2 regions of the Pseudonocardia sp. Ae331_Ps2 genome follow, and region 2 is predicted to be linked to the other one. Evidence: riboswitches for the same ligand, from Rfam matches in the RefSeq annotation. Region 2 holds a riboswitch; the other holds the start of a gene.

Region 1 (15,538 bases), 4.1 Mb from region 2:
CCTTCAGCCTGCGTCGCGTCCCCTCGGTGTCCCAGGCCATGGCCGCACGGTAGCGGAGGGGCGTACGCTCATCTCCAACGCCATCGTTGGAGTTGGAGTTGGAGATCGAGATGGAGGCCGTCATGACCGAGCCGACCGGACCGGGTGCGGGCGACGTCGCCGTCGTCACCGGCGCGAACAGCGGGATCGGGTTCGAGATCGCCCGCGGGCTGCTGGCCGCGGGACTCACCGTGTACGTCGGGGCGCGCGACGCCGCCCGCGGTGCCGACGCGGTCGCCGCACTCGGTGCGGGCGCCCGGCCGCTCGCGCTGGAGGTGACCGATGCGGCCTCGGTCGCGGCGGCGGCTGCCGCCGTCGAACGGGTGGACCTGCTGGTGAACAACGCCGGGGTGGGCGACTCGTTCGCGACGGCCCCGGAGTCGACCGCAGAGGACCTGCGCCGGGTCTACGAGGTGAACGTGTTCGGCGTCGTCACGGTGACCAACGCGTTCCTGCCCGCGCTGCGGCGCTCGGCTCATCCACGGATCCTCAACGTCTCCAGCGGGACCGGGTCGCTGACCTGGAGCACCGGCCCGAACCGGCAGTTCGACCACCGCTCGGGCGGGGGCGCGGCGGCCTACCGGTCGTCGAAGACGGCCCTGAACGCGCTCACCGTGTCCTACGCCCAGTCGCTCGCCGACGCCGGGATCGCGGTGAACGCGCTGGCCCCGGGGCTGCGGGCGACCAACCTCAACGCCCGCGCGGCCACGTCCGCCGGGGACCCGGCCGAGGCCGCCGCCGGCGCGGTGCGGCTCCTGCTGGCCCCCGACGGCGGCCCGACCGGCACCTTCGTCGACTGGACGGGCGAGCCGGTCCCCTGGTGATCAGTCCCCGAGCAGCCGGGCCAGAGCCGCCTCCACCGTGGACTCCACCGCGACCCCACCGGGCAGCGGCGGCCGGTCGACGAGCAGGACCGCCACCCCGCGCTCCCGGGCCGCGGCGAGCTTCGGCGCGGTCGCCGCGCCGCCGGAGTCCTTGGTGACCAGCACGTGCGGGACGACGGCGTCGAACAGGGCGCGCTCGTCGTCGAGGGCGAACGGGCCCCGGTCGAGCAGCAGCTCGTGCCGGGCGGGCAGCGGGCCGTCGGGCGGGTCGACCGCCCGGATCCAGAACGCCGCGTCGACATCGGCGAAGTGCGCCAGTCCCCCGCGGCCGGTCGTGAGCAGGACCCGCCCGGCGGGGCCGGGGAGCAGGTCGGGCAGCGCGGCCGCCGCGGCGGCGACCGAGGGGACCCGGTGCCACCGGTCCCCCGGCCCGGGCGTCCAGCCCGGCCGGCGCAGCACGACCAGCGGCACCCCGGTGCCCGCGCAGGCGGCGGCCGCGTTCGCGGTCATCGTCGACGCGAACGGATGGGTGGCGTCGAGCACCACCGCCACCCGCTCGGTACGCAGGTGCGCGGCCAGCCCGTCGGCACCGCCGAACCCGCCGATCCGGACCTCGCCGTCGGGCAGGGCCGGGCTGCGCACGGCCCCGGCCAGCGACGACACGACCCGGACGTCGTCGCGGACGGCCAGCGCGGCGGCCGCGGCACGGCCCTCGGTCGTACCGCCGAGGACCAGCACCGTGCGGGGAGCACTCACACCCGTCAGGGTAGGGGGATGGCGATCACGACCGTGGTGTTCGACGTCAACGAGACCCTGTCGGGCCTGACACCCATGGGGGCCCGGTTCGCCGCGCTGGGCGCACCGGAGTCGCTCGGGCCCCTGTGGTTCGCCGCGACCCTGCGCGAGGGCATGGCGCAGGCCGCGGGCGGGGAGCTGACGACCTTCGCCGAGCTGGCGACGGCGACCGCGGCCGGGCTGCTGCGCCGGCACGGGGTCACCGACCCCGACCGGGGCGCCCGGCACGTCGTCGACGGATTTCTGGAGCTGCCGGTGCACGACGACGTGCACGGCGGGGTCGCGGCGCTGCGGGCCGCGGGGCTGCGGCTGGTGACGCTGTCGAACGGCGCCGCGTCGGTGGCCGAGCGGTTGCTCGGCGACCACGGCCTGCGCGAGCAGTTCGACGCCGTGCTGTCGGTCGAGGACGCCGGGATCTGGAAGCCGGCGCCGGAGTCCTACCGGTACGCGCTGCGGGCCTGCGGGGTCGACGCGGGCGAGGCGGTGATGGTCGCGGTGCACCCGTGGGACCTGCACGGCGCCGCGCGGGTCGGGATGGCGACGGCCTGGCTGGACCGCCACGGCGACACCTGGCCCGGGTACCTCACCCCGCCGACCTTCACCGTCGGCGCGCTGGCGGCGCTGGCCGGCCACCTGGCCTGAGCCCGCGGGCCGGCCGTGGTGCCGGGCCGGCCCCGGCACGGCGTCAGACCGCCGCCAGCACCGGCTCGAACGCGATCTCGGCCGCGCCGACGAGCGCGCCGTCGCGGCCGAGCGGGGACACCGCGAGCCGGGTCCCGCCCGTGGCCCGGCTGACCAGGCTGCGTCGGCGCAGCTCGGAGCCGACCCGTTCGACGACCGACGGCGGCAGCGCCCCGAACAGGTCCCCCAGTACGACGAGCTCCGGGGCCAGCATGTTCACCACCGTGACGAGCCCGGCGGTCATCCATCCGGCGTAGTCCGCCAGCAGCCGGTCGGCCCTCCCCGGTACCGCGGCCAGGTCGCGCAGCTCGGCGACGAGCACCCCGCGCGGGGTGTCCTCGGGCAGCCCCAGCGCGCGGCACAGCGCGGGCTCGCCGACCTCGGTCTCCCAGCAGCCGTGCGAGCCGCAGAAGCACTCCCGCCCGTCCGGTCGGACCATGAGGTGCCCGAGCTCGCCGACGTAGCCGCCGGTGCCGCGCAGCGGCGTCCCGCCGGACACGACACCGCCGCCCACGCCGACGTCGGCGGACAGGTAGACCATGTCGGCGACGTCGCGGCCGATCCCGCGCAGGTGCTCGGCGAGTGCTCCGGCCTCGGCGTCGTTGGCGACCTGCACCGGCCGGGCCAGGACGGCGGCGAGCCGGGTGCCCAGGTCGACGTCGCGCCAGCCGAGGTTGGGTGCCTCGTGCACGAAGCCGTCGGAGCGCCGGACGACGCCGGGCACCGACACCCCGACCGCCTGCTCGGCGACGCCCAGCTCGTCGCGGAGCAGGGCGGCGGACTCGGCGAGGTGGGTGATCACCTCGCCGGGCAGCCGGGTGGTGCGGTGCAGGTTCCAGCTGTGCCGCCCGAGGATCTGGCCGCCGATGCCGACCATCGCCAGCGCCACCTGCTCGACCCGGATGTCGACGGCGAGCACCACCGCCGCCTGCGGGTCGGGCAGCACCAGCAGCGACGGCCGTCCGGCCCCCGAGCGCCGGGCCGGGACGGCCTCGGTGACGACGCCCGCCTCGGCGAGCCCGTCCACCACCGCCTTGATCGTGCTGCGGTTGAGGCCGAGCTCGCCGGCCAGCGTCGCGCGGGTGCAGGGTCCCTCGACGTGCAGCCGACGCAAGAGGACGGCCCGGTTGTGCCGGCGCGCGTCGTCGGGTCGGGTCCCCGATCCGGGCTGGGTCATGTCACCGGCCGGTGGCCGCCGCCCGGCGCCGTGACGCCACGTCGACACCGGCCGCGAGCAGCAGCACCAGGCCGGTCACCACGAACACGACGGCGGCGGGCTGCTTGAGCAGGCCGAGGCCGTTCTGCACCGTGGCCAGCACCGTGCCGCCGATGACGGCGTTGCTGATCCGGCCGCGTCCGCCGAACAGCGAGGTGCCGCCGATGACCGCGGCGCCGACCGCGAACAGGAGGGTGTTGCCGCCACCGGCCGCCGGGTTCACCGACCCGATCTTCGACGAGTAGACGATCGCGCCGATCGCGGCGAAGGCGGTGGAGATGACGAACACCGACGCCCGGATGCGGGCGACGTCGATGCCGGCCCGGCGCGCGGCCTCCCGGTTGCCGCCGACGGCGTAGACGTGGCGGCCGAACCGGGTCCGGTCGAGCACCCAGGTGCCGAGCACCAGCAGGACGAGCACGATCGGGACGACGTAGGGCACCCCGGCGATCGCGATGACGCCCGGTGAACGGTCCTGGACCAGCGCGAACGTCACCAGGCCGCCGAGCACCACCACCGCTCCGATCTTCAACGCGACCAGGCCCGTCGGCGGCGCGACCAGCCCGCTGCGCAGCCGGGTCCGCAGCCGGACCGTCTGGACCAGCGCGTAGCCACCGGCGACGACCACGAACAGCACCCACGACGCCGTGACCGAGAGATTGCCGTTCGCCACCGCGTTGATCAAGGGGTCCCGCAGCGCGATGGTGCCGCCGTCGCCGATGAGCTGCAGGATCACCCCCTGCCACGTGATGAACAACGCCAGCGTCACGACGAACGACGGCATCCCGATCCGGGCCACGAGGAACCCGGTGAGGCAGCCGATCACCACCCCGACGCCGACGGCGAGCCCCATCACGGTGAACGCGTTCGCCGGGACCCCGATCACGAGCACGACCGCGGTGAGCAGGCTGATCACCGACCCGGCCCACACCCGGACCAGCGCCGCGAGCACGGCACCGGCCAGCATGACCGCCACCAGCAGGACGAACACGGTGGTGCCGGTGGCGCCGAGCACGTTGCCGTCGCTCATCAGGTGCAGCGCCATCAGCGCCGCGGCCAGCCCGGACGCCGTGCCGGCGGCCAGGTCGATCTCCCCGGTGAGCAGCACGAACACCAGGCCCATCGCGATGATGGTCGGACCGGCGCCCTGTTGGAGCAGGTTGGCGAGGTTGAGCAGACTCGGGAACGTGCCGCCCGAGTCGAGCACGCTGAACAGCACGAACAGCGCGGCCAGGCCGAGCAGCGCGGGCAGCGAGCCCAGGTCGCCGCCGCGCAGCCCGCGCAGGTAGGCCGTGATCGCCTCGCGGGTGGTGCGGGCGGTGGTGTCGATGCCGAAGTCGGCGGCCCGGTTGGCGGGGTTCGCCCGGCGGGCCGCGCTCTGCTCCTGCTCGGGCGCGGGCGTCCGTTCGGTCACGGTGTCTCCTCCCGGGCCGGCCGGGCCGGACGGGTCGGGGTGGGGGGCCATCAGGACACCGCCTGCTCGGGCCGCGGCAGCCCGAGCTCGCCGGAGCGGCCCGCGGTGATGAGCGCGACGACGTCGGAGTGGGTGACCTCGCGGGTCGGGACCTGCGCGACCATCCGGCCGAGGTAGAGGCAGGCGATCCGGTCGGACACCTCGAAGACGTCGGCCATGTTGTGGCTGATGAGCACGACGCCGAGGCCCTGCTCGGCCAGCCGTCGCACGAGGTCGAGCACCTGGCGGGTCTGGGCGACGCCGAGCGCCGCGGTCGGCTCGTCGAGCAGCACGACACGCGAGTCCCAGAGCACCGCCTTGGCGATCGCGACGGTCTGGCGCTGCCCGCCGGACAGCGACGCGACCGGGGTCCGGACCGAGGTGACGGTGCGGACCGAGAGCGACGCGAGGGTGTCGCGGGCGGCCTGCTCCATCGAGCCCTCGTCGAGCATCCAGGAGCGCCCGCGCTCGCGGCCGAGGAACATGTTCTGGACGATGTCGAGGTTGTCGGCGAGCGCGAGGTCCTGGTAGACGACCTCGATGCCGAGCTTGGCGGCGTCCGACGGGCCGGCGACGGTCACCGGAGCCCCCTCGAACAGGACCTCGCCGGAGTCGATCGGGTGGATCCCCGCGACGCACTTGACCAGGGTGGACTTTCCCGCGCCGTTGTCGCCGACGAGCGCGGTGACCTCGCCGGCGCGCACGGTCAGGTCGACGTCGTGCAGGACCTGCACGGCGCCGAAGCTCTTGGAGACACCGCGCAGGGAGAGGATGGGGTCGGCCACTTCGGGCACCTTCCACGTGGGCGCCGGCCGGGCCGCGGCGGGATCACCGCCGCGGCCCGGACCGGCTGCGGGTCCTACTTGATGCCGAGCTGGCCGCAGGCGGCCTGGGTCTCGGCGTTGCAGATCTCCGAGGCCTTGACGTAGCCGGCGTCGGTGACCTTCTTGACCGAGTCCTTGGTGATCAGCTGCGGCTCGAGCAGCAGCGACTTGACATCACGGTTGCCCTTCGGGTCCTTGACCGTCTGGGTGGCGACGCCGTCGGCGGCCGCGGTGTCGCCCTTGGCCAGGGCGCCGGCGAGCTTCGCGGCGGCCTGCGCCTCCTGCTCGATCGGCTTGAACACCGTCATGTACTGGTCCCCGCGCAGGATCGCGGCGAGGCCGTCGGCGGTGGCGTCCTGGCCGGTGACCACGACCTTGCCGTTCAGGCCGTACTTGGCCAGCACCGTGACGATGGCGCCGGCGAGGCCGTCGTTGGCGGCGACGACGCCGTCGACCTTGCCGCCGTTGCCGGTGAGGATCTGCTCGAAGGTGGTGCCGCCGACCTGGTTGTCCCACTTGTCGATCTTCTGGCTCTGCACCAGCTTCAGGGCCCCGGACTCGTACTTGGGCTTCAGCACGCTCTGCTGGCCGTTGTAGAACAGGGTCGCGTTGTTGTCGGTCGGCGCGCCCTCGATCTCGATGACCTGGGCGCCCGGCTTGTTGCCGATGCCCTGGACCAGGCCCTCGCCCTGCAGGGCGCCGACCTTCTCGTTGTCGAAGGAGACGTAGTAGTCGCTGACGCCGCCGAGGTTGAGCCGGTCGTAGTCGATGACCGGGATGCCCTGGGCCTTCGCCTTCTGGGCGACGGCCGTGCCGCCGTCGCTGCTGATCGAGGCGATGATCATGACCTTGACGCCGCTGGAGATCATGCCGTCGGCCAGGGTGGAGAACTTCTGCTCGTCGCCCTGGGCGTTCTGGATGTCGGGGTCCATGCCCTCGGCGCGCAGCGCCGCGTCCAGCATGGGCTTGTCGAAGCCCTCCCAGCGGGCCGAGGAGTCGGTCTCGGGGAGGATCACCCCGACCTTCACCCCACCGCCGGACCCGCCGGAGCCACCGCCGGCGGTGTCCCCGCCGCCGCCCGCGCTGTTCTGTCCGCAGCCCGCGACGGCCAGCAGCAGGCCGAGGCCCGCCGCCGCGACCGCCCGACGCAGCCGGGGACCGCGCCCCGTGTTCCGTGCCCCCATCGGGGTCTCCCTCCACGACGTTGTGGACCGCTCGCATGATCACGAACGGGTGAATGTTGCGAGCGCCAACGTATTGGGCGGAACCGGCTCCGCAACAGCCTTCTGAATCGAGACAGTTCCCGTTTCGTCATCACGATCCGGTCACGAACGCCGACTTTGTTGCCCTCGGGCACGATCCGGAGCGCCGGAACGCCGGCCCTGCCTCAGCCGCGCAGGGTGTCCAGCAGGTCCGCCTCGACCGCGGCCAGCGCCGGGTCGGTACGGCTGCGCGGGCGCCCGGAGTCGACGACGAGCTCCCGCACCACCGTCGCCGGGCGCAGCGAGAACACCAGCACCCGGTCCGAGAGCAGGGCCGCCTCCCGCACGTCGTGGGTGATCAGGACCGTCGTCCAGCCGTAGCGGGCGCGCACCGACTCCAGCCAGTCCTGCATCGCGGTCCGGGTGAGCGCGTCCAGCGCGCCGAACGGCTCGTCGAGCAGCAGCACCTGCCGGCCCGCGACGACGGTGCGCAGCAGCGCCGCGCGCTGGCGCATGCCGCCCGAGAGCTCGCCCGGGCGGGCGTCCTCGAAGCCGGCCAGCCCGAACGGCTCGAACAGCGCGCGGGCGCGCTCGCGGGCCTCGCGGCGCGGCACGCGGGCGACCTCCAGCCCGAGGGCGGTGTTGTCGAGGACCGTGCGCCACGGGAACAGCAGGTCCTGCTGGGGCATCAGACCGAACGGGGCACCGCGCACCGGGCCGCCGTCGACCTCGATGTCGCCGGTCACCGTCGCCCCGTCGAGGATGCCCGCCAGCGCCCCGAACAGCGTCGACTTGCCGCATCCCGACGGCCCGACGAGCGACACGAACTCCCCCGGCGCGACGTCCAGGTGCACCCCGGACAGCACCGGCAGGTCGCCGTAGGACACCGACAGGTCGCGCACCACGACCTTCACCGCGCACCTCCTCCGTCGTGGTCGGCCACGTACCAGGGCGTGACCAGGCGCTGGAGCAGGAAGGTCAGTGCGAACAACGTCACCGACAGCACGGCGGTGACGCCGACCGCGGCGAGCACCAGGTCGGTGCGGAACTGGTTCTTCTGGAGCTGCATGAAGATCCCCAGGCCGGCCCGGGCGCCGACGTACTCGGCGAAGATCGCCCCGGTCACCGCGTAGGTGATCGCGATCCGCAGCGCCGTGAAGAACGACGGCAGCGCCCCCGGCAGCCGCACGTAGCGGAACCGCTGCCAGCGCGAGGCACCCATCGACCGCAGCAGGGCGGTCGCGGCGCGGTCGGTCGCGGCGAAGCCCTCGATCAGCCCGACCGCCACCGGGAAGAACGTCACCAGGGCGATGACCAGCACATTCGGCAGCAGGCCGAAACCGAACCAGATGATGAGCAGCGGCGCGATCGCGACCACCGGCAGTGTCTGCGAGGCCACCAGGAGGGGGGTCAGCGCCCGCCGCAGCCAGGGCGAGAAGTCCACCGCGACCGCCGCGGCCCAGGCCAGCGCCATCGAGACGGTGAACCCGATCAGCGTCACCTGGACCGTCGGGAGGGTGTTCGCCCAGAGCTCGGCCCGGAACGCCCAGCCCTGCTCGACCACCCGCAGCGGCGAGGGCAGCACCTGGGGCCGGGTGCCGGCGACGGTGACCGCGACCTGCCAGGTGAGCAGCAGCGCGGTGACCAGCGCGGCGGCCGGCCACAGCCGACGGGTCACGGTGCCAGGTAGTCGTTGGTGAACCAGGTCGAGAAGTCCGGCTTCTGCCGCACCGGGGCCCCGTCCGGCCCCGCGACGGTGCCGGTGTCGTAGAGGAACCCGGAGAAGCCGGCCCACTGCTGCGGGGTCTGGAACCCCACACGGCCCTGCGCGTCGCGCAGGAAGCGCTCACTGAGCATCTGCGCGCCCCGGTCGACCAGCTCGTCGGAGGTGAACGCGCCGGGGTTGGCCTCCTTCAGCATCCGCGCCGCCGTCGCCGGGTCCTGCGCGGCCAGCGCGTAGCCCTTCTGGACGGCCTGCACGAACCTCCGGGCGGTGTCCGGGTTGTCCCGCAGCCAGGTCGAGTTGCCCAGCAGCAGCACGTTGTAGGAGTCCGGGAAGCCGTAGTCGGTGTAGCGGAAGGTACGGATCGGCTCGCCCCGCAGCTGTGCCTCGATCCCCTCGACGTTGACGAACGGCTCGGTGAAGTCGGCCTGCCCCGAGTAGAGCGCCTCGTAGGCGGCGGTGGACAGCACCTCGGTGCGGAAGTCGCCGCGCCCGCCGTCGGCCCGGATCACGGCCTGCATCTTCTGGTTCTCGCCGGGCCCGCCGAACCCGGCGTAGACCTTCCCGTCGAGGTCGCGCGGCCGCGTGAGGTCGGACCGGTCGGCGCGCACGGCGATCTCGGTGGCCCAGTGCTGCAGGATCGCCATGACCGAGGTGATGTCGGCACCCGCGGCCTTGGAGAAGGTGAACGAGTCCTGGAAGCCGACGCCGAAGTCCGCGGCGCCGGAGCCGACCAGGGTGTCCGGCGAGGTCTGGTTGTAGGGCAGGAACTCGACGTCGAGACCGGCGTCGCGGAAGTAGCCCGCCTGCTGGGCTGCGAACAACCCGATGTGGTTGGTGTTCGGCGTCCAGTCCAGCGCGACGCGGATCGGCCCACCCCCGGCCGCGGCCCCGGAGCCGTCGCCCGCGGCGCAGCCGGACAGGGCGAGCGCGAGCGCCAGCACGACGGCCAGTGGACGGAGAGCACGTGACAGCACGGGGCGGCCTCCCTACGCCGGTGTGACCCGGATCAGGTTCGAACGGTCGGCGGCCGGTCCTGCCGCCCTCTCAGCCTCGGTGCGCGGGCTCCCGCGGTACGTCCGGAGACCTTACGCGGCCCACCCGGTCCCGCCGGGGCGACGTCGGTCGCACCGCACCGTTCGGACACCCCCCCGTCACCGGAGCCGCGACTTCGGTCACCTGCGGTGATCGGTCGGACGCGCCGGGCGAGCCGCCGTCCGCGGCGGTGACCACGATCGTTATCCTCACCCACCACACCCGCGACGCTGTGTCACGGACCTCGCTCGCGGGAGCTGACGCGGAAGGGACGAGATGGCGGCCTCGCTCTGGACCTCCGGCACGACCGGGCGGCCGACGCCCGACCCGGCACCCGCCCTGGTGCGGGTCGCGTTGCAGGCCGGTTCCGTCTCCGTCGCGCACGCGGACGTCGCCGCGATGCTGTCCGGGATCTGCGTCGCACTGGTGCCCGCCGCCCGGGTCGGAGGTGCGGCGCTGCTGCTGCGCGAGCCCGCCGACCCCCGCGACCCCGAGGCTCGGCGGGTCTTCGGGTCCGACACCGCCGCCCTGCGCCTCGGGGAGCTGCAGCGCCGGGCCGACGCCGGGCCGGGCCCCGCCGCCGAGCGCGGCGACCGCACGCTGACCACCCCGGACCTGACCCGGACCGGGCCGCCCGAGCTGGCCGCGGCCGCGGCCGACTGCGGCCTGGTCCGCTCGCTGTCCGTGCCGGTCCCGGTCGCCGGGCGCACCGCGGGCGCCCTGCAGCTGTTCGCCCGGGGCGGGCCCGACGACCCGCTGGGCGAGCGGCTGGTCGTCGCGCTGGCGCCGGTGGTCACCGCACTCGCGGCCCGGCTCACCGACGTCCGCGAGCTGGCCCGGCTGCAGCTGCGCACCGCGGCCTCCGCGGTGCCCGAGCAGTCCGACGCGGTCGACCGCACCGCGCTGATCCCGGCGGCCCGCCGCTCCCCCGCGGCACCGGTGGCGCCGCGGGTGCCCGCCCAGCGGCAGGCCCGGCACCGCCGGCGCGACCAGACCTGATCCCCGGGGTCAGGTCTCCGGCCGGTCCTCGCGGGACGCGCCCCGTTCGAGGAGCTGCTGGTGCTCCTGCAGGTAGGCCGACGCGCGCTGGCGGCTGACCCCGAACAGCCTGCCGATCCCGGCGATCGACTCGCCCTCGCCGTGCAGCGCGACGGCCTCCTCACGGCGGAACCGGCCACCCACGGCGCCCAGGCCGTCGAGGGTGCGGGTGAGGGTCTCGACGATCAGCGGCCGTGCCTCGCGCGGGACGATCTCCCGCCAGCTCAGCCCCTGTGCCCGCAGTTCCTGCAGCTCGGCCACCCGTCGGCGGGCCGAGGACAGCGCGGCGACCGACGCGTCCAGCTGGGCCGCGAGGGCGGCCAGCGCGGTGTCGGCGTCGTCCGCGGGCCGGTCGCGGAGGTCCGCTCCGTCGTCCGCACCACGCTCGGTCGTCGTCACGCCGTCGAGCGTACGGGGGCGGCGACGACGGGCGGTGGCCGCGGCGTACCGTGATCCACGCAAGGGGGGTTGCTCCCTCGAACAGGGCAATCCCGACAGTACGTGTGGAGGACGCGAATGGGCCGGTACGACGTCGTCATCGTCGGCGGAGGATCCGCGGGGGCGGTGCTGGCCTCGCGGCTCACGGAGGATCCCACACGCCGGGTGCTGATGCTCGAGGCGGGCCGCCCCGACCACCGCTGGGACCCGATCATCCGGATGCCCGCCGCGCTGTCCAAGGCGTGGGGCAACCCGCGCTACGACTGGTGCTACGTCACCGAGCCCGAGTCGGGTCTGGCCGGGCGGCGGATCGCCGTCCCGCGCGGGAAGGTCCTGGGCGGCAGCAGCAGCATCAACGGGATGGTCTACCAGCGGGCCCACCCGGGCGACTACGACCGCTGGTCCCGCCTGCCCGGCTGCGAGCAGTGGAGCTCGGCCCACCTGCTGCCCTACTTCCGCCGCCTGGAGCGTCGGACCTCCGAGCACGGCACCCCGCTGCCCGACGGCGGCCACGGCCCGCAGGTCCTCGAGCGGGCCCCGGCGGCCGGCCCGCTGAACGCGGCGTTCCTGGCCGCGGCCCAGCAGGCCGGGCACGCGCTGGTCGACTCGACGAACGGTCCGGTCCAGGAGGGCTTCTCCCGCACCGAACGCACGATCTCGCGCGGGCGCCGCTTCTCGGCCACCGATGCGTGGCTGCACCCGGTCGCCGGCTCCCGGCCCAACCTGACCGTGCGCACCGGCGCCCTGGTCCGCGCGCTACGCACCGACGCCCGCGGCACCCGGGTCATCGGGGTCCGCTACCGCGCCTCCGACGGCACCATCCGCGACGTCGACGCCGGCGAGACGATCCTGGCCGCCGGTTCCATCGCGACCCCGCAGCTGCTCCAGGTGTCCGGTTTCGGCGACCCGGAGCACCTCGCGGGCATCGGCGTCGAGACCCGGGTGGCGCTGCCGGGGGTCGGCGCGAACCTGCAGGACCACCTCGCGGTGCACCTGCAGCACGCCTGCTCCCAGCCGATCTCGCTGGCGCCGCAGCGGGCACCGCACCGGCTGCCCGCCGCGGCGGCCCGCTGGCTGGTCTCGGGCACCGGGGTCGGGGCGAGCAACCACTTCGAGATCGGCGGGTTCGCCTCCACCTCGATGGCCGGGGACATCCCGGACGTGATGATGCTGTTCGCGCCGGTCGCGATGCGCTTCGCGCCGGACGTCCCGCCGGTCGGGCACGGCTACGAGATGCACGTCTCGGTGATGGCGGGCGACGTCCGGGGGACGGTGCGCGCGGTGTCCCGCGACACCGCGGTCCCGCCGCGCCTGGTGCAGAACTACCTGGTCACCGACGGCGACCGGCGTCGCTGGGTGGAGGCCGTCGGCCTGGCCAGGGAGATCCTGAACCAGCCTGCGTTCGCCGACCTCGACGCCGGGGAGACCTTCCCCGGGGAGGCCGTCCGCTCCGACGCCGAGATCCTCGACTGGGTGTCCCGGCGCGCCCAGAACGGGCTGCACCCGACCAGCACCGCGCGGATGGGCACCGACGCCGACGCCGTCGTGGACCCGTCGACGCTGCAGGTGCACGGCACCGAGGGCCTGCGGATCGTCGACGCGTCGATCTTCCCGGACGTGCCCAACGCCAACACCTACGGCCCCGTGGTGGCGGTGGCCGAGCGGGCCGCCGACATCGTCACCGGCGCGACCCCGCTGCCCGCCGACCCGGCGCCGTCGCGGCGGGCCGGGACGCACGAGGGCACGGGCTCAGGGCAGGAGCCGTTCGCACCGGCATCCTGAGGCGCCCGACCTCCTGACACCCCCGACATGCCGAACGGGGCGGGGATCCGATCGGATCCCCGCCCCGTTCGCGGGTCTGTGTGTGGGGGCCGCGGCGGCCCCGGGCGTCACTCCCCGGTCTGCACCTGCACCCCGGACTCACGCAGCTTCTCGGCGTGGGCACGACCGTGGTGGTTGCAGAACAGGAGTTCCCCACCGGAGGGCAGGATCGCGCGCACCTTGGCAGCCGCACCGCAGCGGTCGCAACGGTCGGCAAGGGTCAGTTCGGGCCGGGTCAGCGTTTCGGGCTGCATAGCGGTCTCCCTCCGTCGCGGCGGCGGGCTTCGGGCGCTCGCCGCCGTATCACTGTGACGACCGCACGAGCGGCTCGCCCACACCTGTACAGACGCTCGAGGCCCCTGTACGTGTTCCCGGGATGCGTCGCGACGTCCGTCACGTGTGGCGCGGGCCGCACGGTCTGGTGGCGCCGCGATGTACCCGCGGTGACCGATTGCGTATGAAGTTGACTGCGTGTGAATCATGCGGGGAACTCGGCCGACGTGCAAGCGCGCCACGGTAAATACGGTGTGTCGCGGACTACGGTGGGCGAGTGAGTCCCCGCCCGTCGCCCGATCGTGTTCCCGCTCCGCTGCTGTTCCTGGCCGGTGGGATCTCGATGTACGTGGGGGCCGCACTGGCCGTCGGGCTGTTCGACCGGCTGGCGCCGTCGGCGGTCGCCGAGCTGCGGCTGATCGGTGCCGCGCTGCTGCTGCTGGCCTGGCGCCGCCCCGGCCGCGACGCCTGGCGCGGCGTCCGCCTCGTCCGCGCGGGGGTGTTCGGGCTGGCCACGGCCCTGATGAACGTCGCCTACTACGAGGCGATCGCCCGGCTGCCGCTCGGCACTGCGGTGGCAGTCGAGTTCACCGGACCGGTCCTGGTCGCGGCGCTCGCCTCCCGCCGGTTCCGCGACATCGGCGCGGTCGGCCTGGCCGCCGCCGGCGTGCTCCTGATCGCCGACGTCCGCTGGTCCGGCAGCCCGGCCGGGGTGCTGTGGGCCTTGGGCGCGGCGGCGATGTGGGCCGTCTACATCGTGCTGGGCAAACGGGTCGCACGCGCCGGTTCCGGCATCGACGACCTGGCGACGGGGTTCACCGTGGCCGCCGTCGTCCTGGTCCCGCTGCTGTTCGTCGGGGGTCCGGGAGCCGTGACCGGGTTCGGCGTCGCGAACCTCGCACCGCTCGCCGATCCGGCGGTGCTCGCCCTGTCCATCGGGCTGGGTGTGCTCAGCTCGCTGATCCCCTACGTGCTGGACCAGGTCGTGCTGCGCCGGGTCGGGCAGGCCCGGTTCGCGGTGCTGCTGGCGCTGCTGCCCGCCACCGCGACCCTGGTCGGGCTCGTGGTGCTCGGTCAGCTGCCCGGGACGCTGGAGGCGGTCGGGATCGGCCTGGTGGTCCTCGCCGTGGCCCTGCGGTCCCGTGACGGCGACGAACCGGTCCCCCTGCCCGCCACGTCCGCCCGGGACCGGGCCGCCCCGTCCTGACCGATCCGCCCTGACCGGCACGGCGACACGACGCCCACGGTGATCCGTTCCGCGCGCGGTGATCCGCAGGCCGCACGGTGATCCGCCGTCCGCGCGCTGATCCGGAGTCCGCACGCTGATCCGTCCGCGCACGGTCCTCCGGAGTCCGCACACTGATCCGCGGCGCTCGCTGATCCCCAGTCCGCGCTGATCCGGAGTCCGCGCGCTGATCCGCCATCCCCACGGTGATCCGCGGTGCGCGCGCAGATCCGCAGTCCGCGCGGTGATCCGCAGTCTGCGCGGTGATCCGCAGTCTGCGCGGTGATACGCGGTCCGCGCGTGTCCGGACGCGCGCGCCGAGCGGATCAGCGCGCGCGGAACGGATCACCGTGTGCTCGGCCGCACCGGCGTCCCGGTGGTGCGGCGGTGGCGCTGCGGTGGCGCTGCAGCCCCGCGACGGCGACAGGCCGCCCCATCGCCCGGGCACGGGCCGCCGTGCCCTCCCGTCCCGGCCTGCGCGGTGGTCCCGGCACGACGGTGCTGCCTGCGGGCCCCGCCCGCGCAGGCACGGGCTCGCGCGCGGTCGCGGCCCGCGAGGGCGGCTCTCAGCGCCAGGAACGCAGGGTCGCGATGCGTTCCTCGAGCTGCTCGATGGTCGCCATCGCCACCGGCGGGCCGCCGCAGTGCGCCCGCAGCTCGTTGTGGATCTTCCCGTGCGGCTTGCGGGTCTTGTGGTTGTGCAGCGCGACCAGGGTGTTGAGCTCCTTGCGCAGGGTCTGCAGCCGCTCCCGGACGCTCTGCCCGCGTTCGGCGGCCAGCGGCGGGGTCGGTTCGGTCGCCGGCGTCGCGCGGGCCTGGGCACCGGTGCGCGGTGAGCCCTTCGCGATCCACTCCGCCTGCCGCTGGGACAGCAGGGTGCGCACCTGGTCGGGCTCCAGCAGACCGGGCAGCCCGAGGTAGTCCTCCTCGTCGGCGGAGTAGGTGGCGCCC
Region 2 (15,538 bases):
GTGACGACCCGCATCGCCTCGGTGCGGCCGCGCCGGAACTGCCGGGTCGCGATCGACTCGTAGGTGGCGCCGGTGACGCCCTTGGCCCGCCGGTGCGCGACCTGGTAGCAGGCCTGCACGAAGGCGTCCGGGGAGCACTTGAGGGCCTTCGCGTCGTCCGCGCCGAAGTCGTCGAAGGCGACGAGCTCGGTGGCGGTGGCGTCGAGGAACGCGGCGAACTCGTCGTGCGCGCGGGAGACGGTGGCGCGCAGGTCGTCGTCGAGGACGAACCGCAGCTCGCCGTGCGGCGCAGTGCCCTGCGGGCGGGTCCCGATCCGCTCGGCGTGCACCTCGACCGGGTCGGCGAACATGGCGTCGACCAGGGTGAGCACGGTCGTGCCGTCGAGCTCGCAGTGCTCGATGTTGACCCCGGCGGTGCCGTCGGCGAGCACGACGATCGACAGCGCCTTGTCGAACCAGCGGTCGCCGGAGTCCCCCGCCAGCAGGGTCCGCGCGGCGGACTCCTCGTCGGCGGGGTCGGTCTCGTCCAGGCAGACCGCGAGCAGCGCCCGCTCCACCAGGTCGACGGCCTCGGCGTTGGCCGGGTCCAGCCCGGTCAGCCGGTCCCGCACCGCGGCCCACTCGGCCCGGGCCAGGGTGGTCAGCGCGCCGACCGCGTCGCCGGTGGCGGCCCGCTCGGGGTGGGCCTCGCGGATCTCCCGCAGCGCGTCCGCGATCTCCCCGGCGGTGTGCGCCGCCCCGTTCTCGCCGATCACGTCGAGGCGGTGGATCCGGCCGCGGTGCAGCACCACGACGTGCCGCTCGGTGGACGGACCCGGCCAGTCGTCGCTGTAGGGGGTGCGGACGGTGTCCTGCGGGTCGCCCGGGATGCGGGTGGTGGAGAAGATGTGGCGGCTCTGGTCCATCGACTGCGCCACGCCCCGGTTGACCAGCGGTGGGAACGTCCCGGCATCGAGGTCGGCCTTGTGTCCGAGGGCGGCCACGGTGAGCTGCGCGGCCCGCTCGCAGGGGTCGGTGGTGGTGCCCGGCCCGAACAGGAAGAAGAAGTTCGCGTTGAGCGCGATCCGGTCACGCCGGCCCAGGTAGCGCGACGGCCAGAACGCGTCCAGCCAGCTGTGGGCGCCGGCGTCGAAGCGTTCGAGGTCGGCCTGCAGCACCGACGCCGGGCCGCCCTCGACGAGCAGCTCGTGGGCGGCGGTCTCGGTGCGGGCGTACTCGTCCGGGGTGAGCAGCGGGGCGCACCACTCGAGGAAGCGTTCGGCCGAGGCGGACAGCGTCGGGAGCGGCACCTTCGGCAGGTCGTCGTCGGCCGCGAACGTGGTGGTCACGCCCATCAGTCCAGCAGCCCGTCGACGCGCACGGCGCGCGACCCCCCGTGTTCGGACAGTGTCCTCCCGAACAGCTGGCGGGTGCGGGCCGCGCTGCCGACCACCCCCGGGCGGGTGCTGTAGGAGAAGATCGCCGTGTGCCGGGCGGTCTCGCCGCGCACCTCGGTCACCCGGTGCAGTGAGTACCGGCCGCGGAACAGTTGCAGGTCACCGGGGCGCAGCACCAGCCGTCGGACCCGGGCGCCGCCCCTCCCGTGAAGGACTTCGGCGACGTCGGCGGTGTTCTCCGAGGTGGTGTCGCGGATGTCGGGGCAGTACTCGAAGACCCCGCCGGCCTCCGGCGCGCGGGTGAGCAGGCTGATCGCGATCTCGTTGGTGTCGAAGTGCCACGGGTGCGACCGGCCGTCGCCGACGACGTTGAGGCACAGCCCGGCCAGCGGGTCCGCCAGCTCGTGCAGCTCGGGCACGCCGGTGCAGGCGGCGAGGAACGCGCGGAACGCGGGCTGCGGGTAGAGGCGGTGGATCAGGGCGGCGGCCGGGATCCGGTCCCGCGCGACGAAGGCGTTGCCCCGCTCCATCCGCACCCGCGCCGGGTGGTCGGCGGGCAGTGTGGGGTCCGGGTCGGTGTTGTAGACGTTCACCACGGCGGTCTCGTGGTGCGCCAGCGGGGCGACCGCCTCGCCCTCGGTCCGCAGCCGGTCCCGCCACGACGCCCGGACGAACCCGGGGAGCACCGCGCAGCCGTCGGCGGCGAGCTGGGCACGGGCACGGCGGACCGCGTCCTCCCAGCCGGACGAGCCCGGTTCGTGCACCGGGTAGCGCGTCAGGTCGACCGGGTCGAGCTCCTGCGGGGCCGCGAGTGCGGACGGCTGCACGGATCAGCTCCTTCGTGCCCGGGCAGCACCGGTGCCGCCCGCGGTGTCACCGTCATCCAAACCCGATCGGTGTCGACGGATCAACGGTGAGTGACCGAATGATCAGATTCCGTGTGCCGTGGGAGGCTGTCCTTGCGAGAGGGAACCCCGGCGGAGGATGGTTCGTTGATTCCGTCGGCGAGCGAGGAGGCTGTCATGGGAGCTATGAGCCCCACCCACTGGTTGATCGTGCTGGTCGTGCTGGTCCTGCTGTTCGGCGCGAAGAAGCTCCCGGAGATGGCGCGGTCGGTCGGTCGGTCCAGCCGGATCCTGAAGAGCGAGATGCGCGGCCTGCGCGACGACGACGAGCGCCCGGGGGAGATCGGCCCCGGCGGCGCGACCCGGGCCGACACCGAGGTCCGTGACCCCGGCAACCGGCAGCCGGGGGCGGCGGAGGCCACCGCCCGTCCCGAGCCCGGCCCCGAGACCCACCGGGCCTGACGCCGCAGGACGGACGACGCATGACGGTGCTCGTGACGGGGGCCAGCCGGGGGGTCGGCGCGGCCACCGCCCGGCTGCTGGCCGCACGCGGCCAGGACGTCCTGGTCGGGCACCGGGCCTCGCCGGAGGACGCCGCGGCCGTCGTCGCGGAGTGCCGGGCGGCCGGGGTGAACGCTGCCGCGGTCGCCGCGGACGTCACCCGCACCGAGGGCGTCGAGCAGCTGTTCGACGCGGCGGCGGCCCTGCCGTCGCCGCTGACCGGGGTGGTCGCGAACGCCGGCGGTGCCCCCTCGCGGCAGCGCCTGGAGGACATGAGCGACGCCCGGATCGACGAGGTCGTCGCGCTGAACCTGCGCGCGGCACTGCTCTGCTCGCGCGAGGCGGTGCACCGCATGTCCACCCGCTACGGCGGGGCCGGCGGGGTGCTCGTGCACGTCACCTCCCGCGCGGCGGTGCTCGGCTCGCCCGGCGAGTGGAACGACTACGCGGCCGCGAAGGCCGGGGTCGAGGCGCTCGTCGTCGGGCTCGCGAAGGAGGTCGCCGCGGACGGGATCCGGGTGGCGGCCGTCCGGCCGGGCCTGCTCGACACCGACTTCCAGGCCAGGGCCGGCGAGCCGGGGCGGATCGAGCGCATGGCGCCGTCGATCCCGATGGGCCGGGCCGGTCACCCCGACGAGGTGGCGACGGCGATCGCCTGGCTCCTGTCCGACGAGGCCAGCTACGTCACCGGCGCGGTGCTGGACGTGTCCGGCGGGCGCTGACCGGCGGGCCGGGAACCCCGCGTCGGCCCGGCGTCGGCGGGTCCACCGGCGCGGGTCGGGGCCCGGCCGGCGGTAGGGGAACGGACCGGCTGTGGACGGCGGTCGGCGGCGGCGCTCAGGAGGCGGCGCGGGCCGAGCGCCCGAAGCCGATCCGTCCGCGGCGGCGGGCACGACGCCCGGCCCCGGAGGTCTCGGCGCACAGCAGGCATCCGTCCCCGGGCGGTGAGGCCAGCGACGCCGGCAGCACCACGTGCCCGCAGAGCGCGGTGCAGTGGCCGGTCCCGGCGGCGAGCGAGTCGGCCAGGACCGCCTGCGCCACGACGTGGCTGCGGCTGTCCCGGGCGCAGGTGACCGTGACGGTCTGCCTCTCGTCCGGTGCGGTCACCACGGCCACGGGGCGCGTACTGGCGGGTGTCACCGACACGACAGCTCCTCCGGGCACGGTTCGACGGAGTAGCCATCGTCACCCCACAGCGGTGCAGATGCAAGTGCATCCGCACGATTGGCCGAACGCGCGGCCGGGTGGTGGCGCAGCGTGGTGAGCGCCACGTCCGAGACCTCCGGCCGCCCCGGGCCGGGTCCCGAAACCGATCGGACGGACCGGTGATCACGGTGTCTTCCAGGGCGGACACCGGGTGTCGCGGCGTCAGCGCCCATTGTGGCACCGATCACGTGGATCACGGCTCCGGGGGTCGCCGCCCGTCGTCAGCGGCTGCATCGAGCGCCCGACGGCACTAACCTCGCCAGTCATGACCGCTCCCGAACAGGCTCCTCCTCGGGCGTCCACGGTTCCGGACGGAGACGCCGCGACCGGCGCATCCGGCCCGGCGGCCGACGCCGACGGTGACCATACGTACGAGATCGGCTCCCCGGTCCCGGCGGACGGGGTGGACATGTGGCGGCTGGCGGTGGAGTCGCGGACGCTGGACGTGAACTCCCGCTACGCCTACATCCTGTGGTGTCGCGACTTCGCGCGCACCTCGGTCATCGCCCGGCGCGACGACGGCCGTGCCGTCGGATACGTGACCGGCTACCTGCGCCCGGAGAACGGCGCCCTGTTCATCTGGCAGGTGTGCGTCGACCCGGTGGCACGCGGGGCGGGCCTCGCCGGTCGGATGCTGGACGCCGTCTGGGAGCAGGCGGTCGCCGTGGGCGGCACCGAGCGGATGGAGACCACCATCACGCCGGACAACGCCTCGTCGATCCGGCTGTTCACCAAGTTCGCCGAGCGCCACGACACCACCATCGAGCGGGAGGACCTGTTCGGTCCCGATCTGCTCGGTGACTCCCACGAGCCGGAGAACCTCTATCTCATCGGCCCGATCGCAGCAGACAAGGGTGAGAACACATGACCGTTTTCGAGGATCTCGAGTCCCAGGTCCGCAGCTACTGCCGCAACTGGCCCGTCGTCTTCGACACGGCGAAGGGGAGCCGTCTGACCGACGTCGACGGCAACTCCTACCTCGACTTCTTCGGCGGCGCGGGCGCGCTGAACTACGGGCACAACCCCGAGGTGCTGAAGAAGCCGCTCATCGAGTACCTGACGCGCGACGGCATCACCCACGGCCTGGACATGTACACCTCGGCCAAGGGCGAGTTCCTCACCACCTTCGAGGAGATCATCCTCAAGCCGCGGAACCTGCAGTACAAGGTGCAGTTCCCCGGCCCGACCGGCGCCAACGCCGTCGAGTCCGCGCTGAAGCTCGCCCGCAAGATCAGCGGTCGCGAGGCACTGATCAACTTCACCAACGCGTTCCACGGCATGACGCTGGGCGCGCTGTCGGTGACCGGCAACTCGATGAAGCGCGGTGGCGCGGGCATCCCGCTGGTCCACTCGACGCCGATGCCGTTCGACAACTACTTCGACGGCAAGATGCCCGACTTCCTGTGGTTCGAGAAGGTCCTCGACGACACGGGATCCAGCCTCAACGAGCCGGCCGCGGTCATCGTCGAGACCGTGCAGGGCGAGGGCGGGCTCAACCCGGCCCGTATCGAGTGGCTGCAGGGGCTGCGCGACCTGTGCACCCGCAAGGGCATCCTGATGATCGTCGACGACGTGCAGATGGGCTGCGGCCGGACCGGTCCGTTCTTCTCGTTCGAGATCGCCGGCATCCAGCCCGACATCGTCACGATCTCCAAGTCCATCTCCGGCTACGGCCTGCCGATGGCACTCGTGCTGATCAAGCCGGAGTACGACCAGTGGGGCCCCGGCGAGCACAACGGCACCTTCCGCGGCAACAACCCCGCGTTCGTCACCGCCACGCACACGCTGCGCAACTGGTGGACCGACGACACGCTGGAGAAGGAGACGCTGCGCAAGGGCGAGAAGGTCGAGGAGGCCTTCAACAAGATCATCGGTGACAACCAGGGCACCGAGATGTTCACCAAGGGCCGTGGGATGGCGCGGGGCATCCAGTTCGAGGGGGAGGGGCTCGCCGAGAAGGTGGCCTCGAAGGCCTTCGAGCACCGCCTGCTGCTGGAGACCGCCGGTCCGAACGACGAGGTCCTCAAGCTGCTGGCGCCGCTCACGACCACCGACGACGAGCTCGACGAGGGTCTTGCGATCATCGGCGAGTCCGTCCGCACCGTCATCGGGAGCTGATACCCACATGATCGTCCGCACCATCGACGAGATCACCGGAACCGATCGGGACGTCGAGTCCGAGAACGGCCAGTGGCGCAGCAAGCGGATCGTGCTGGCCAACGACAAGGTCGGTTTCTCGGTCCACGAGACCACCCTGCAGGCCGGGACGATCAACGACTTCTGGTACGCGAACCACATCGAGGCCGTCTTCATCACCGAGGGCGAGGGCGAGCTGTACGACAAGGACAACGACGTCACGTACCAGCTCAAGCCGGGCTCGATCTACGTGCTGAGCGGCCACGAGAAGCACCAGCTCCGTCCGAAGACCACCATCAAGTGCGTGTGCGTCTTCAACCCGCCGGTCACCGGCCGGGAGGTGCACGACGAGAACGGCGTGTACCCGCTGGTCACGGAGGACTGAACCTCCGTTCCGAGATCACACCGCGAGGGGTGTTTCCGCTGTGTTACAGCGGGAACGCCCCTCGCGGTCGTTCATACGACACCCGTTCGAAGGGAACCGAACCGACAGCGACTCACAGGAGGGTCCATGACCGCACTGGTCGGCAACGAACCGCGTCTCGTGCGCGCCGCGGGTGACCGCTACCCGACGCGCGTCTCGAACACACCGGTCTTCATCGACCGCGCCGAGCCCACCGTCTGGAGCGACCGGGCGAGCGCGGGCATGTTCGGCGCCCAGGAGCTGGAGGCGCACGAGCGCGACGGTTTCGTGCAGGTGCCGGGCCTGCTGACGGCCGAGGAGGTCGCGGAGTACCAGGCCGAGCTGGACCGGCTCGCCGCCGACCCACAGGTGCGCGCCGACGAGCGCTGCATCGTCGAGAAGTCCTCCGACGAGGTCCGCTCGATCTTCGAGGTCCACCGGATCTCGGAGGCGATCGGCCGGCTGGTGCGCGACGAGCGGGTGCTCTCGCGGGCCCGCCAGATCCTCGGCTCCGACGTCTACGTCCACCAGAGCCGGATCAACTACAAGCCCGGCTTCGGCGGCGGTGGGTTCTACTGGCACTCGGACTTCGAGACCTGGCACGCCGAGGACGGCATGCCGGGCCCGCGTGCGGTCAGCTGCTCGATCTCGCTGACCGACAATCACCCGTTCAACGGCTGCCTCATGATCATGCCCGGATCGCACCGGACCTTCGTGTCCTGCGTGGGCGAGACGCCGGAGGACTACTACCGGACGTCGCTGAAGGAGCAGAAGATCGGCACGCCCGACGCACGGTCGATCGCCAAGCTCGCCGAGCGGCACGGCATCACGATGATGACCGGCGACGCGGGCGGGGCGACGTTCTTCGACTCCAACTGCATGCACGGCTCCGGCGACAACATCACGCCGTACCCGCGGTCGAACATCTTCCTGGTGTTCAACAGCGTCGAGAACGCGTGCGTCGCGCCGTTCTCGGCACCGCGGCCGCGGCCGTCCTACATCGCGGCCCGGGACCACACCCCGGTCCGCTGAGCGGCCCACCGCGCACCGCGACGTCGTCGTCCCGCGGGAGCACCGCGGGACGACGACGTACGGCTCAGGCGTCCTGCAGCGGAGCCAGCTGAGGACGCTTGGCGTGGTAGTCGTCCCAGGTGCTGGTGCCGCGCAGGCGCCGGCGCAGGAACGGCATCACGTGCTGGGTGACCCACCGCAGGTCCTCGGCCTGCCGGGCGGTCCACGGCGCGGGCTCGACGGCCGGCTCCGGCCACGGGCCGCGCCAGTCCGGCGCGTCCTCGCCGAGCGTCTCCAGCACCCGCCAGGCGACCCGCTCGTGCGCGTGCGGCACCAGGTGCAGCCGGTCCGGGCCCCAGGCCCGCGGGTCGGCGAGGCAGTCCATGGCCCACAGGTCGACGACGCGGCAGCCGTGCCGCTCGGCGGCGGCCCGCATGTCCTCGTTGTAGCAGGCGATCCGGCCCCGCAGCCTGCGGATGAGCGGGTGCATCCGGCGTAGGTCGAAGCCGGTGAAGATGAGCACCTCGGCCCCGGTGGCGACCAGCCTGCCGAGCGCGGCGTCGAAGCGGGCGGCGAGGTCGTCGACGTCGCAGCTCCAGCCGATGATGTCGTTGCCGCCGGCGCAGAAGGTGATCAGGTCGGGGCGCATCGCCGCGGCGCCCGGGATCTGCTCGTCGACGATCTGGTCCAGCACCTTCCCGCGCACCGCCAGGTTGGCGTAGCCGAAGCCGGGGCGGCGCTCGGCGAGGATCTCGGCGACGCGGTCGGCCCAGCCGCGTGCCCTGCCGTCCGGGGTCAGGTCGTCGAGGCCCTCGGTGAAGCTGTCCCCGATCGCGACGAAGCTCCGGTGCCGTGCGCGCCCCTGATCGTGTCGCTGCGTGGCCATCGACACCGCCCCCTCCCGGTTCCGTGATCCTGATCCGTGCCCATCTGTTGTTCACCGCAACGACGTGCGGCGTTACAGCGATGATCACCCTCTCCGGGCCCGTACGCCAATCGGATCCGTCGACCTGCGGCCCGAGATAGGGCACCCTTAGTCAGGTGACACCCGATCCCGCTTCCCGCACCGCGCCCCGGGAGGACCCGCGGCTGGCCGAGCTGCTCGGCGGCCGGGCCGGTGCCGTCGACGCCTCGGTCCCGGTCGTCGCGTTCGTGCTCGCCTGGGTGGCGGCGAACGCCGCGGGGTCGCTGTTCCCGATCAACTGGGGCGCCGGCGCGGCGATCGTCGCCGGGGCCGGGGTGGCCGCATGGCGGCTGTACCGGGGGCGGCGGCCGCGCGCGGTGCTGTTCGGGCTGGCCGGGGTCGTCGTCGCGGCCGCGATCGCGCTGATCACCGGGCGCGCGTCGGACTTCTTCCTGGTCCAGATCGTGTCCAACGTCGGCAGCGCCCTGGCCTGGGCGATCTCGATCGTGGTGCGCTGGCCGCTGCTGGGGGTGGTGGTCGGCGGACTGCTGGGGCAGCGGACCCGGTGGCGGCGCGACCCGGACCTGCTGCGCGGGTACCAGCGGGCGTCCTGGGCGTGGGTGGCGCAGTACGTCGTGCGGCTGTCGGTGTTCCTCCCGTTGTGGGCGGCCGACCAGGTGGTGCTGCTGGGCGTCGCGCGGACGGTGCTGAGCCCGCTGCTGGTCGGGCTGAGCGTGCTCGTGTCGTGGCCGTTGCTGCGTACGGCGCTGCCGGCCGATCACCCGGGCATTCGTCACCCCCGGTGACGCTGTCCGACAACCGGTGACGGTAGAATCGTGATCTTCCCGTGATCTTTGCGCGATCGTGTGAAGGTCACCACATCGGGTGATCGTCCGGCGCAGTCGCTGCGTCCCCGGACGTTCCCCCGGCGGCGATCCGCCTGCACCGACGATCACTGCAAGGAGCCATGCCACACCAGCGCCCCCCGGAGCCCGGCTCCGGCGACGCCCCCCGTGGCGTCCCCGGCCCGGCCCGTCCCCCCGCCCAGTCGTCCGCTCCCCGACCCGGCACCGGTCGTCCGGTGGCCTCTCCCGACGCCCCGCGGCTGCCCCGGCAGCGCACGGCGCACCCGTCCCGTACGCACGGTGGACGGGGCCCGCAGCCGCCGTCGGACATCACCCGCGGCCGGACCACGCAGACCCCGCCCGGCGCCCGTCCGGTGAGCCCGGTCGTGCCAGGGCCGGGCGTGCCTGTCGGGACGCCGCCCGGCGGGCGTCCGCGCACCCGGGTGCTGCCGCCCGCGTCGGACACGACCCGCGCGGCCGGTCCCGGCGGTCCGGTGGGGCCGGTCGGGGGCGGACCGAACGGTCCCGGTGGGTCCGGGGGCTCCGGCGGGTCCGGTGACGGCTCCGGGGACGCTTCGTCGGACACCACGAAGGCGAGCGGGCTCAAGGCCGACCTCAGCCCGACGAAGATCGCGGCCGGCGCCGGGGCTGCGATCGTCACGGCAGTGCTCGGCTCGTTCCTCGGCGCGGTCGGCACGGTGATCGGCGCGGCGCTCGGCTCGATCATCTCGACGCTGGCCACCACGCTGTTCACGCGCTCGCTCGAGGTCAGCAAGGACAAGGCCCTCGAGCTGAAGGAGAAGGCGACCCGGCGGGGCAAGGGCGTCGCCGAGGGCACCGCGGCCGCCGCGCAGGACGGCGCCGGCCGCAGCATCGCCGGGCCCACCGGCGAGGAGACGGTGCTCCTGGACCCGTGGCAGACGCCCGGCGGCACCACCCGCGCCGCCGGAACGGGCCACGGCCGGTTCCGCCGGGTGCGGGTCACCCGCAAGACGGTCGTCGTGTCCGCGGTGCTCGGCGTCGTCACCTTCGCCGTGTCGATGTTCCTGATCTCCGGCATCGAGTTCGTGAAGGGCTCGTCGCTGTCCGGCTCCTCCGGCACCTCGGTGAGCAACGTCGTCCGCGGCGGTGCGCCTCCGGCCCAGCAGGAGAACGACCGGGGCGAGGGCTCCGGGGGCGACTCGTCGACGTCGTCGTCGAGCTCGACCTCCACCGAGGAGTCGGGGACCAGCACGTCGGAGTCGACGACCAGCACCCGCGACCGGGACTCCGGTCAGGACGGCTCGGGCTCGTCGAACCCGCTGCAGGACGGGCTGAACCGGGTCCTGCCGACCCAGCAGCCGGGCTCCGGGCAGGATTCCGGCGGCCAGAACTCCGGCGGCCAGAACTCCGGCGGCCAGAACTCCGGCGGCCAGAACTCCGGCGGCCAGAACTCGGGCGACCAGGGCTCGGGCACGCAGAACTGACCGGCGTCCCGCGGCGCCGTCAGCCGGCGTCGCGGGATCGACGCGGTCGGGCCTCAGACCAGCCGGGCCCGCAGCGCCGCCGCGGCCGCACGCGGGTCCTCGGCCTCGGTGATCGCCCGGACCACGACGATCCGGTCGGCGCCGGCGTCGAGGACCTCGTCCAGTCGGTCGCCGTCGATGCCCCCGATCGCGAACCACGGCCGCGCCGGGGCGCGCCCGGCGACCGTGCGGACCAGGTCCAGGCCGGGCGCCGGGCGTCCCGGCTTGGTCGGGGTGGGCCAGCAGGGACCGACGCAGAAGTAGTCCACGCCGTCCTCGTCGGCGGCGGTCAGGGTCTCCTCGGGGCTGTGCGAGGACCGGCCGACGAGCACGTCGTCGCCGACGACCCGGCGTGCCCACGGCACCGGCAGGTCGTCCTGGCCGAGGTGGAGCACGTCGGCGCCCGCGGCGAGCGCGACGTCGGCGCGGTCGTTCACCGCGAGCAGCGCGCCGTGCCGGCGGCAGGCGTCGGCGAGCACCTCCAGGGCGGCGAGCTCGGCGCGTGCCTCCAGCGGTCCGTCGGGCCCGCCCTTGTCCCGCAGCTGGACGATGTCGACCCCGCCGGCGAGCGCGGCGTCGGCGAACTCCGCCAGGTCACCACGCGCAGTGCGGGCGTCGGTGCACAGGTAGAGGCGGGCGTCGGTGAGGGCGTCGAGCCGGGCGCGACGGGTGTCGCGGGTGCCGGGGCGGGTATCAGTGTCGGACACGGCTCGCAGGCTACGGCGTAGCCTGTGCCCCGGACGACGACGAACCACGGGAGCCCGGGCAGCGGGCTGAGAGGGGACCCGCGACGCGGTCCCGACCGTCGAACCTGATCCGGGTCATGCCGGCGCAGGGAGTGAGGTGGATCCGATGAGCGCGAGTGCCGGACGGCTGGTCGTCGCGGGGGCGGGCGCGGTCGGCCTGTCCCTCGCCCGCGCGGCGGCCCGCGACGGCTGGTCGGTGACCGTGTTCGACCCGGCCCCCGGTCGCGGCGCGTCCTGGGTGGCCGGCGGGATGCTCGCCCCGGTCACCGAGGCCTGGCCCGGTGAGGAGGACCTGCTCGCCCTCGGGCTGGACTCGGTCGCCCGCTGGCCGGAGTTCGCCGCGGCCCTGTCCGCCGACGCCGGCACCGACGCCGGGCTGCACCCGGAGGGCACCGTCGTCGCCGCGACCGGGTCGGGCGACCGCGCCGAGCTGACCGCGCTCGCGGACTACCTGGAGTCCCTCGGCCGCGACGTGCGCCGGCTGACCGGCCGCGAGCTGCGCCGGCTCGAACCCGCGCTGGGCCCCGAGGTCCGCGGCGGCCTGTCGGTGCCCGACGACCCCTCGGTGGACAACCGGCGGTTGCTCGCCGCACTGGCGACCGCGGCGGAGCGGGCCGGGGTCGTGGTCTCCGACCGGGGGGTCGCGCGCGTGCTCGACGACGGCGCCCGCGTCACCGGCGTGCGCCTCGCGGACGGGGCCACGGTCGCGGCGGACGCGGTCGTCGTCGCCGCGGGGGCGCACTCGTCGTCGCTGCACCCGGTGCTCGACGGGCTGGTGCGCCCGGTGAAGGGCGAGATCCTGCGGCTGACCCGGCGCGCCGGGGCGCTGCCGCCGCCGTCGCGGACGGTGCGGGCGCTCGTCGACGGGCGGGCGGTCTACGCCGTGCCGCGGACGCTGCCCGGGTACGGCGACCTCGTCGTCGGCGCGACGACGGCGGAGAACGGCTTCGACACCGACGTCACCGTCGGCGGGGTGCGCGACCTGCTGCGCGACGCCGAGCGGATCCTGCCCGGGATCGCCGAGTACGCGCTCACCGAGACCGCCGCCGGGCTGCGGCCCGGCAGCCGGGACAACCTGCCGCTGATCGGGCGGACCGGGCCCGACGGGCTGATCGTCGCCACCGGGCACGGCCGCAACGGGATGCTGCTGGTGCCGGTGACCGCGGTGGCCGTGGCGGCGCTGCTGCGCGGCGACGACGTGCCCGAAGCGGTCCGCGCCGCGGACCCGCGACGGTTCGTCCCGGCCGCCGCCGGGGTGCGCGAGGAGGGGAACCACTGATGTTGATCGTGCTGAACGGCGAGCACCGCGAGGTCGACGCCGACGCCGACCTCGCCCGGATCCTGGCCGAGGCCGGGCTGCCGGAGCGGGGGATCGCCGTCGCCGTCGACGGGGAGGTCGTGCCGCGCACGTCGTGGGCCGGGCACCGTCCCGGCGTCGGCGCGCGCGTGGAGGTCCTGACCGCGGTGCAAGGAGGATGAGCATGGCTGTGCAGACCGACAAGCTCGCCTTCGGCGACCACCTCTTCGACTCGCGGCTGGTGATGGGCACCGGCGGGGCGGCGAACCTGGAGATCCTGGAGCGGGCGCTGGTCGCGTCCGGCACCGAGCTGACCACGGTGGCGCTGCGCCGGGTCGACGTCGCGGGCGGGACCGGGCTGCTGGACCTGCTGCGCCGCCTCGGGATCGCGGTGCTGCCGAACACCGCGGGCTGCCGCACCGCGGCCGAGGCGGTGCTCACGGCGCGGATGGCCCGCGAGGCGCTGGAGACCGACCTGGTGAAGCTGGAGGTCGTCGCGGACGACACGACCCTGCTGCCCGACCCGGTCGAGCTCCTCGACGCCGCCGAGCAGCTCGTCGACGACGGCTTCACCGTGCTGCCCTACACCAACGACGACCCGATCCTCGCCCGTCGCCTGGAGCAGGTCGGGTGCGCCGCGGTGATGCCGCTCGGCTCCCCGATCGGCACCGGGCTCGGCATCCGCAACCCGCACAACATCGAGATGATCGTGGCCGCCGCGGGCGTGCCGGTCGTGCTCGACGCCGGGATCGGCACCGCCTCGGAGGCCGCGCTGGCGATGGAGCTGGGCTGCGACGCCGTCCTGCTCGCCACCGCCGTCACCCGCGCCGCCGACCCGGAGCGGATGGCGCGCGCGATGCGACGGGGCGTGGAGGCGGGGTGGGACGCCCGGCACGCCGGCCGGATCCCGCGCCGCTACCGGGCCCAGGCGAGCTCGCCCGACGTCGAGGGCTGAGGGCCCGGAGCGTTCCGCGGAACGCGCGGGGGCGGCTCAGGCGGGGGTGACGCCGTCGGCGTGCCGCCGGGCCAGGGCGCGGTAGAAGTCCGGGTTGGTCCGCACCCACCAGCGGGCCTGCTCGGTCAGCTCGCCGCGCTCCTTCGCCGCGGAGCCGAGCATCAGCCGGTCGGCGGGCAGCTCGGAGTTCGGCGTGACCGTCGACCCGGCGGCGACCATCGCACCCTCGCCGATCCGGGCACCGTCCTGCACGGTGCTGCCGTTCCCGACGACCGCCCGCGCCCCGATCACGGCACCGTGCACCACGCACAGGTGCCCGATCGTGGCGCCCTCGCCGATCTCGGTGACCGGGTCGTCGCCGCCGTGGAGCACCGACCCGTCCTGCACGTTGGCGCCGGCACGCACGACGATGGGCCCCAGGTCGGCGCGCAGCACGGCGTTGTACCAGATCGAGGCACCCTCCTCGACGCGCACGTCCCCGACGAGCGTCGCGGTCGGGGCGACGAAGGCGTCCGGGTGCACGGTGGGGGAGAGGCCCTCCAGGGCGAACAGCGGCATGGTCGACAGCGTCGCACCCCGCTCCGTGGTTCTCCCGGCGCCGCGGCCGGCACCGCAGCCGTGTCGCCGCCCTGCCGTGTCGCCCGCCGTCCTGCCGCCTCGACACGGCCGGTCTCGCCACGCCGCCGTCTCGTCACGCTGCCGTCGATCTGCCGGCGTGTCGCCAGCTCTGTCCCCGCTTCTTCAGCCGCCGGTCATCGCCCTGTCGTCGGCCGGTCGTGGACGCGGGTGTGCAGGCCGAGGTCGGACAGTTCCAGCGCGGCCAACGCCGCCACGACGGCGGGGTCCCCGGACCGCCACGCAGCCGCCGGGTCCGGCGCGACCCGGACCAGCCGCGACACCGGCACCCGCGACAGCGCCCGCAGGGCCAGTAGATCCGGGGCGGCGGCGCGCGCGGCGACGGCGGCGCCGGCCCGCCGGGCGTAGCGCAGTCGCAGCGGGAGCCAGCCGAGCAGCACCGGCAGCAGCATCACCAGCGGGACGACGACCAGCGCCCCGGTCGCGAGAGCGTCGACGGCGCCCCCGAACTGCCGCCCCGCGGCGACGAGCTCTGTGCCCGCCCCCGCGGCCGGATCCAGCGCGCGGGCCAGGTCGGACCCGATGAACGGGACCGCACCGACCGCTCCGGCGACCCCGGTGAAGGCGTCGGAGACCCGACCGCCCGCGACGACCAGCGAGTCACCGGGCCCACGCAGCGCGGACAACCCGTCGTGCACGGCCACGCCGGCGGTGACGGCGAGGACCGTCCACAGCACGGCGACGAGGTCGGCGACGACCTGTCGGGCGATCCGGTCGGGGCGTTCGGCGTACCAGCGCATCGGTCCTGTCTACCGGTCCTGCCCGCCGGCCCTGTCCCCCGAGGCCGGAAACCGGTCGTCGTCGCGGCCTGCCCGTGCGCCGCCGGGCCGGTGGACCGCTCGCTCGCCCTCGGCCGCGCCTCCTGGGACGACGTGCCCCGCTGCACGCCCGGAGCCCCGACGCCCCCGACCGCGACCGTGACCGTGACCCCCGAGTGGAACCACGGCCTCGGCGAGATCGTCACCGCGCTCCTCGACCGGGCGTGGCTTCCGGCGCCGCGTTCCGCGGAACGCGGTCCGGCGACAACTTTGTGCGGCCGCCGTCCAGCCCCTCGCACATGCGGCTTCCGCGCCCTCGCGCGCCGGTGTCTGCACCGGGCTCCCGCAGGCTCGGTGCGCCGCGGTCCGGGTCGGCTCCCCGGCCGTACCTGTGTCTGTATTCCTCTCCGGTTG

The links. A riboswitch is a leader RNA that binds a small molecule or an ion and turns the genes downstream of it on or off. The one in region 2 is predicted to bind thiamine pyrophosphate.
Region 1: linked by a shared signal. The riboswitch ahead of Ae331Ps2_RS26815 (ABC transporter substrate-binding protein) and the one ahead of thiO (glycine oxidase ThiO) in region 2 are both predicted to bind thiamine pyrophosphate.

What each region holds. Positions count from the first base shown of each region.
Region 1 is NZ_MCIM01000001.1:5,736,106-5,751,643, forward strand. Features, by position in the region: gene Ae331Ps2_RS26765 (TetR family transcriptional regulator) at 1-40, opposite strand, end outside; gene Ae331Ps2_RS26770 (SDR family NAD(P)-dependent oxidoreductase) at 123-863, shown strand; gene Ae331Ps2_RS26775 (cobalt-precorrin-6A reductase) at 864-1,619, opposite strand; gene Ae331Ps2_RS26780 (haloacid dehalogenase type II) at 1,638-2,300, shown strand; gene Ae331Ps2_RS26785 (ROK family protein) at 2,344-3,516, opposite strand; gene Ae331Ps2_RS26790 (sugar ABC transporter permease) at 3,518-5,020, opposite strand; gene Ae331Ps2_RS26795 (ATP-binding cassette domain-containing protein) at 5,020-5,793, opposite strand; gene Ae331Ps2_RS26800 (sugar ABC transporter substrate-binding protein) at 5,868-7,016, opposite strand; gene Ae331Ps2_RS26805 (ABC transporter ATP-binding protein) at 7,220-7,948, opposite strand; gene Ae331Ps2_RS26810 (ABC transporter permease) at 7,945-8,712, opposite strand; gene Ae331Ps2_RS26815 (ABC transporter substrate-binding protein) at 8,709-9,734, opposite strand; TPP riboswitch at 9,742-9,831, opposite strand; gene Ae331Ps2_RS26820 (hypothetical protein) at 10,069-10,791, shown strand; gene Ae331Ps2_RS26825 (hypothetical protein) at 10,801-11,229, opposite strand; gene Ae331Ps2_RS26830 (choline dehydrogenase) at 11,347-13,050, shown strand; gene Ae331Ps2_RS26835 (hypothetical protein) at 13,158-13,343, opposite strand; gene Ae331Ps2_RS26840 (DMT family transporter) at 13,706-14,569, shown strand; gene Ae331Ps2_RS26845 (DEAD/DEAH box helicase) at 15,154-15,538, opposite strand, start outside.
Region 2 is NZ_MCIM01000001.1:1,661,977-1,677,514, reverse strand. Features, by position in the region: gene Ae331Ps2_RS07905 (choline/carnitine O-acyltransferase) at 1-1,334, opposite strand, end outside; gene Ae331Ps2_RS07900 (arpA protein) at 1,334-2,203, opposite strand; gene tatA (Sec-independent protein translocase subunit TatA) at 2,408-2,683, shown strand; gene Ae331Ps2_RS07890 (SDR family oxidoreductase) at 2,704-3,444, shown strand; gene Ae331Ps2_RS07885 (hypothetical protein) at 3,560-3,868, opposite strand; gene ectA (diaminobutyrate acetyltransferase) at 4,194-4,796, shown strand; gene ectB (diaminobutyrate--2-oxoglutarate transaminase) at 4,793-6,046, shown strand; gene Ae331Ps2_RS07870 (ectoine synthase) at 6,054-6,449, shown strand; gene thpD (ectoine hydroxylase) at 6,576-7,499, shown strand; gene Ae331Ps2_RS07860 (SGNH/GDSL hydrolase family protein) at 7,564-8,364, opposite strand; gene Ae331Ps2_RS07855 (DUF3159 domain-containing protein) at 8,520-9,188, shown strand; gene Ae331Ps2_RS07850 (hypothetical protein) at 9,629-10,693, shown strand; gene thiE (thiamine phosphate synthase) at 10,747-11,439, opposite strand; TPP riboswitch at 11,479-11,588, shown strand; gene thiO (glycine oxidase ThiO) at 11,585-12,757, shown strand; gene thiS (sulfur carrier protein ThiS) at 12,757-12,957, shown strand; gene Ae331Ps2_RS07830 (thiazole synthase) at 12,960-13,730, shown strand; gene Ae331Ps2_RS07825 (gamma carbonic anhydrase family protein) at 13,767-14,288, opposite strand; gene Ae331Ps2_RS07820 (hypothetical protein) at 14,483-15,106, opposite strand.